Regions from separate parts of the Paenibacillus aurantius genome, predicted to be linked through region 2. Evidence: riboswitches for the same ligand, from Rfam matches in the RefSeq annotation. Region 2 holds a riboswitch; each other region holds the start of a gene.
The links. A riboswitch is a leader RNA that binds a small molecule or an ion and turns the genes downstream of it on or off. The one in region 2 is predicted to bind cyclic di-AMP.
Positions count from the first base shown of each region.

Region 1: it holds a riboswitch for cyclic di-AMP, as region 2 does, so the genes downstream of both, MJA45_RS26825 (APC family permease) here and MJA45_RS06365 (TrkH family potassium uptake protein) in region 2, are expected to answer to the same signal.
Region 3: it holds a riboswitch for cyclic di-AMP, as region 2 does, so the genes downstream of both, MJA45_RS17275 (C40 family peptidase) here and MJA45_RS06365 (TrkH family potassium uptake protein) in region 2, are expected to answer to the same signal.

Region 1 is NZ_CP130318.1:5,918,301-5,920,566, reverse strand. Features, by position in the region: gene MJA45_RS26830 (M3 family oligoendopeptidase) at 1-388, opposite strand, end outside; cyclic di-AMP (ydaO/yuaA leader) riboswitch at 724-884, shown strand; gene MJA45_RS26825 (APC family permease) at 1,018-2,266, shown strand, end outside.
Region 2 is NZ_CP130318.1:1,297,372-1,299,637, forward strand. Features, by position in the region: gene MJA45_RS06360 (CPBP family intramembrane glutamic endopeptidase) at 1-357, opposite strand, end outside; cyclic di-AMP (ydaO/yuaA leader) riboswitch at 610-744, shown strand; gene MJA45_RS06365 (TrkH family potassium uptake protein) at 812-2,173, shown strand; gene MJA45_RS06370 (potassium channel family protein) at 2,204-2,266, shown strand, end outside.
Region 3 is NZ_CP130318.1:3,826,865-3,829,130, forward strand. Features, by position in the region: gene MJA45_RS17270 (DUF2627 domain-containing protein) at 1-66, shown strand, start outside; gene MJA45_RS17275 (C40 family peptidase) at 209-1,024, opposite strand; cyclic di-AMP (ydaO/yuaA leader) riboswitch at 1,054-1,199, opposite strand; gene MJA45_RS17280 (hypothetical protein) at 1,465-1,719, opposite strand; gene MJA45_RS17285 (hypothetical protein) at 1,827-2,096, opposite strand; gene MJA45_RS17290 (hypothetical protein) at 2,260-2,266, opposite strand, start outside.

The DNA of each region.
Region 1 (2,266 bases), 1.7 Mb from region 2:
CCTCCACGATGACCAGGGAGAACGTTTTCTGAGCCAATTCGGCGGTGGCAAACAGCTGACGGCCCCACTTGGCTTCGAGCTGCTCCCGAAACGGCGATTCGGCAAGCGCTTTATAGAAATCGTTGATCAGGCCTTGGTAAACAGGGCTGTTCTCGTCCATAAAATCCTGCTCCGCCTTGTAAAAAGGATCCTGAGTGTTGATGGTATGACGGATGCGGGCAATGGTGAACATGGAAGAGACGCGCGTTCGGGCCGCGTTGACCGCCTCCATGGCCGCGCTCTGTTCCTCGAACGATTCCGCTTGGCGGAACTGCTCCAGGAGGGCTTGGAATTCCTCGCGGAACGCCTCCATGTCGGGACGGGTGTAGGAGTAATCCGGAAACTTCATAAGAACCCTTCTTTCCATGTGGATTCGGTTTCTTTTTCAGTATACAGGATTTGGGCGGCTGGAGCATAAGGAGACGGCAGGCCAACGCCTGGACCCGTTATGACAAGTCCGGCTGGACGACTTCGCTGTACTCGTCAACCAAACGTTCGGCGGCATGTATGGGGCGTGATCGGGATGATAACGGGCGATTTCGGAATATTTACCTTGCTATGCCCACGAACTATCTCATTGTAACCGCATTCCTATCGGAATAGTAACGTTTTCAAGGATTTTTCCGTTTATAGGCGGTTTTACAAAGTTTGATCCGAGCCGTATGATCATTTCATTACTTCATATACCAACACTCGCTTAATTTCCATTGGAAAACGGGGGACCCAACTGCGGCGAATAAGTACACTCGCTGCACGGGGTGAATCAGTGATGATCCGTCACTGTAGGGCGACTCTAACCGCCCGAATCCGTCAGCTAACTCCGTAAGCGTTGATAGAGAGGGTGAAACAACTTCGGTGAATTTCCGGCCGCAGGGGATACCTCTGCGGTCTTTTTTCGTGCTGATAAAAGTGTTATTGGAAATAATAGAGGGTAAACCCCAAGTCCCATTATCCTTTAGTTCTGGTGGTGAATGATTCATGGTATCTACTTTAAAACGGTGGTTAATCGGGCGGCCTCTTAAATCAACGGAATTAGGGGAGCAAAGACTGAATAAGAAAAAGGCATTGGCCATTCTTTCCTCGGATGCCTTATCCTCCGTTGCCTACGGTCCGGAACAAATTCTGTTGGTTTTAATCACCATAAGTGCCGCAGCATTTTGGTATTCGATCCCGATTGGAATGGGTGTGTTGGTCTTGTTACTGGCACTCATTTTATCCTATCGGCAAATCATCTTTGCTTATCCGCATGGCGGGGGAGCATATGTGGTATCCAAGCAAAATTTGGGTACCTACCCTGGACTTATTGCCGGAGGTTCCTTGCTTGTGGACTATATCCTAACGGTAGCCGTCAGTGTGTCTGCCGGAACGGATGCGATCACTTCCGCTTTTCCAGCTCTACATGCGCATACGGTGAGCATTGCCGTCGTGTTTGTGATTTTAATAACCATTTTGAACTTAAGGGGTCTGACGGAATCGGCTTCGATTTTAGCGTATCCGGTTTATTTATTTGTTCTAGCCTTATTTATTTTAATTGGCGCAGGCCTCTACAACATTCTAACAGGTGGTGTTTCACCGGGTTTACATGCACCGATTGGGACACCGGTAGCAGGCATCAGCTTATTTCTTCTCCTAAGAGCCTTCGCTTCGGGGAGTTCGGCTTTAACCGGGGTTGAAGCCATTTCGAACGCCATTCCGAATTTTAAAGATCCCGCCCCTAATAACGCTGCCAAAACCTTAATGGCCATGGGGGCAATACTTGCCTTGTTATTTTCAGGCATCGTGTTTTTAGCTTATTATTACGGAATTGTACCTAAAGCAGAGGTAACCGTAGTTTCGCAAATCGCGGAACAGACGTTTGGACGGAATTTCATGTATTTCTTCATTCAGGGGACAACGGCATTGATCTTGATTCTTGCGGCTAACACAGGCTATTCGGCTTTTCCGCTGCTTGCTGTGAATCTCGCGAAGGATAAGTTCATACCGAGAATGTTTACCGTACGGGGAGACCGCCTTGGGTACTCCAATGGGATTATCATTCTGGGCTTTTTATCGATCCTGCTGATCCTTGCGTCTAAAGGACAAACCGAAGAATTGATCCCCCTGTATGCCGTAGGCGTGTTCATTCCCTTTACCTTGTCCCAAACCGGGATGATGATCAAGTGGATTCGTCAAAAGCCGGAAGGATGGGTTCTCAAACTCATTATTAACACGACCGGGGCGCTAATCA
Region 2 (2,266 bases):
CAGCTGCCGGCTTCCGTTCTGCTCGCGGATCTCCACCTGCCAGTAGTCGAGGGGGACCTTGTCGGACAGGGTCTTCTTGTACTCGGCGGTTAAGTCGTTCTTCTCCACGTAGGCGCTCATGGATTTGTCGTTCTGGTAGGTGACGCTGCTGTTTCCGGGCGTAAAGCCGGGGAACTGGCGGGCGGCCCAAGCAGACGCTGCGGCTTGGGCCGCCTCCTCGGTAACGGGCGGACGGCCCATTTCCTCGTCGACCCCGCCACCGCCGGCCAGAGCGTTCCAGGCCATGACCCCGAAGTACATCAGCACCCCGGCAAGAGCAAGCAGAAGCAGGTTCCGGTTCAGTCTGAATGGAAGCAATCTCATGTCCCCTTTTTATGGAAATGTTACAAATCATTATACCTGTTTGCTTGAGGGCGGTACAACCGGCCGCGCTTGACCCGGGCGAGAGGCGGGGAAAAGCAGTGCGCAAGGGCAAGAGCGGGCAAAGAAGAACAAATGAAAGCTAGCTCCCCGCCTTATGAAAGATTAAGTCCAATTTTCATGAAAATCCGTTCTTTTCCGTTAATATTGACTTTGTGAATCGGACGGAAGCAGGCTATAATCGAAATCAATTGAATAGAGCCGAATTTCTTATAGAAAACGGGGGAACCATTGTACCATGGGGTGAATTTCGCATGTTATGCGAATAGGGGGCCTGTCGACCCGAATCCGTCAGCTAACCTCGTAGGCTGAATGTCAGGAGCCATACCAGTCGGGCATTGGTTTTCCAGTGTCTTTTTTTGTTGCCCAATTCCATGTAAGCAAGAGGAGAATGAACGTGTCCAAACGAAAATTCAGTCTGTTCCGGCTGACCCCGCCGCAAATTCTGGTGATCGGGTTCGCCATTATCATCCTGACCGGAGCGGCGCTGCTGACCTTGCCGGTTGCCTCGACGGACGGCATCCACACCCCTTTCCTGGACGCCCTGTTCACCGCCACCTCCGCTACCTGCGTAACCGGTCTCGTCGTGGTGGATACCGGCACCCACTGGACCCTGTTCGGGCAGGTGGTCATCATTCTTCTCATTCAGATCGGCGGCTTGGGCTTCATGACCATGGGAACCCTGATTGCCTTGGTCATCCGCAAAAAGATTTCTTTACGGGAGCGGCTTATCCTGCAGGAGGCGATGAACCAAGGAAGCATGGAGGGCATCGTCCGGCTGATCCGCCGGGTCCTTCTTTATGCCTTAACGATCGAAGCGGCGGGAGCGGCGCTTCTGACGATCCGCTGGTCGTTCGATATGCCGTTCGGCAAGGCCCTTTATTATGGGGTCTGGCATGGCATCTCCATGTTCAACAATGCCGGCTTCGACTTGTTTGGCGGAATCAACGGCAAGTTCAGCTCACTGACCGGCTATGTGGACGATCCCATTGTGAACTTCACGGTTATGGCATTGATCGTCCTGGGGGGACTGGGCTTTATCGTTATCGCCGACGTTCACGAATTCCGCAAAACGCGGAAGCTCTCCCTGCATTCGAAGGTCGTGCTGTCCGCCACCGCTTTCCTGATCGTCTTCGGGGCGATGGTCATCTGCGCCTTCGAATTCACGAATCCCGCTACGCTCGGGCCGCTGAGCCCGGCGGGCAAGATCTGGGCATCTCTGTTCGCCTCGGTAACCCCGCGGACGGCGGGAGCCAATACGATAGATGTGGCGGGCATGAGGCAGGCGACCCAGTTTTTTACGGTCATTCTTATGTTTATCGGGGCCTCACCCGGATCAACGGGGGGCGGGGTGAAGACGACGACCTTTACCATTCTTATCGGAGCCATGATCGCCATGATTCGAGGGAAGGAAGACATCGTCCTGTTCCGCAACCGGCTGGCGAAGGACCGCATCTACAAAGCCATTACCCTTACCTTTTTCGCCTTGTTCCTGGTGGTCTTCGTCACCATGCTGCTTTCGACAACGGAGGATTACTTCTTCCTTAAAATATTGTTCGAGGTCACGTCGGCGTTCGGTACGGTGGGGCTCTCCATGGGGCTTACCCCCGATCTCAGCACCATCGGCAAAATCCTCATTGCCCTGATGATGTTCATCGGCCGCCTCGGCCCGCTGACGCTGGCCTATGCATTAGGGCCTAGACCGGAGAAGGAATTATACCGATACCCGGAAGGCAAAGTAACGATAGGATAATGTCCCGCAGGGAGAAGGAGAAGACAACGTATGAAACCAAGTCAGTATGCTGTCATCGGGCTGGGCCGTTTCGGCTCCAGTCTTGCTAAGGAA
Region 3 (2,266 bases), 2.5 Mb from region 2:
GACCGCAAGCGCAATTATGTAGCTCCCCGCTTCAAAGAAAAGAAACGCCGTCCCGGCAGAGAATGAGGCTTCAGCGTTTACTTACGATTTTACACTTCCGCACCTGCCGGCGCAATGAAAACCGCCCGACACCATCCGACGGCAATCCCGTTCGCCCGCAAAAAAAGACGCTCCCGCGAGGGAAGCGTCTTTTGCTATGAGCTGATGGTTAAATGCGTTTAGCCGCCTTGTACCGGGCTCCCCAGTAACCGGAATACAGGTTATCGATATGCACCCCGTAAGAAGTTGTCGCCGAAATAAACTGGCTGTTCCCCAAATAAATGCCCACATGGGTGATCGGGGAAGAGGAGGTTTCCGAGAAGAAGACAAGATCGCCCGGCTGTACTTCGGAAACAAATTGCCCGGCGCCTGCATACATTTGGCTTGCCGTGCGAGGCAGTGTGGTTCCCTGCTGCTTGAAGAGGTATTGAACGTACCCGGAGCAGTCAAATCCGCTTGGGGTCGTTCCTCCAAAAGCATAAGGGACACCTAAGTATTTTTTGGCATTGTTGATGATGGTAAACGGCAGAGGCTGAGGTTTGTACCACGCCGGAGCGTGGTATTTGCCGTCGGCCGCCACGATCGCGATATAATTGTTCTGGTCCCATTGGACCATCGTTCCCAAAGCTTCCGAGATGAAGCGGACCGGCACATACGTGCGTCCTCCCGTAAAAAGGGCGTTCGTATCAATGCTTATCGGCTGCCCGTTGACAAGGGCTCTCTTCTCTCCCGTCTTCAGTTCGACGGATTTGGTGCTGCTGCTGATTTTGACTTTCACCTGCTGGTCAGTCGTCATGCTATAGTTGACCTGATACCCCATTTTCTCCGTTACCATGCGAATCGGCACCTGGGTGCGGCTGCTGCCATCCATAAAAGGCTGGGCATCGGGAAAATGAACCAGGTCATCATTGACTTGAACCTTAACGGGATCGGCATAAGCCTGCGTACTGAGAGCAAGACCGAGCCCCAAACATACGGACGACAAAAAAGACGTGCGAATCCACCTATTCAGTTCTGTTTCCTCCTATGTGCCTCCGAGGTTAGTTGACGGATTCGGGAAAGGCAGGCTCCCTAGTTCACTCGCGCGCGTGAACATTCACCCCATAAATAAGTCCCCCGTACCGGGCATGTTGTGCGCCCGGATTCGGCTTAACGTAGTATGACGAGTATAAAAATACCATGGAAATGTTTTCACGGCAATCCCCCTATTGTAGGTAATTAGTGGGATAGGAAAGGACTCCTATGGAATATGTCCATTATGTGAACGAATAGGAATAGGAGTTGACAAAGGAACACAAAAAAGAGCCTGCCGGATAACCCGACAGGCCAAATTAAGGAGAAAGAAAAAAAGGTTATGAAGATAGCCGCAGGCCAATGCGGCTATACGTTTAGTATAACACACCATATATACGCCTATCTATAACCTCATTTAGGTTCTTCTCCCTGATTTTGGTCGATTTTGTATTTGTCATAGCGGCCATCCACTTCCTTGGCCATTTGACGATACAGGCGGGTTTCTTCCACGACAGGGTCCAGCTTGGCTTGGATCCGGATTTCATACCGGGGCGAAAGCCTCCGCCTAGCGGCTGCATCCAGCTCCTCCTTCTCCATGTCCCCTTCCTCCAGCGAATGCGCCATCTCCTGCTCCAGCTTGTCTCGGTCATCGTGTTCGTGATTCATTCCAATCCCTCCCAAATATGACGTAACATGCGGGCCAAAGCGGAAAGAAAAAAGCACAGCCAGGCTGCACTCCGTCCCCATTGCTTATATAACGCTGTCTGTGTCGGTTACCCCAAATCCACGAACTTGGAAACCTGCTCCCCGATCTCGGGCAGATAAGGATCCATGCAGTTGCACAAGTAATCCTTCTTGCATACCGGGCAAGGCTCTTTATGCAGGCGGCTGATATCGGTCGGAACCTTCTCTCCGCTCGGCAAGGTTTCATAAGTGACCCGGCAGTGGTTGCGGTCTTCGAGAACCACAACGACTTCCATCAGTCCGTTCTTTTCGTTATGGCTTACGATTTTGGCTTCCGCCACTTTCGGTTGATAAGGCATGGTCATGACCTCCTATATTGGTTGCCCATCCATTATATATAAAACCACGGAGGCAGAGCAAGCACGTCGTAAGGAACCACCTTACCGACTGGCGAAATCGAAGCGGCGGCTTCTACACCTTATTCTTTCACGAAACCTTAGGCTCGATGCTCCCAAAAAGGATTTATTGT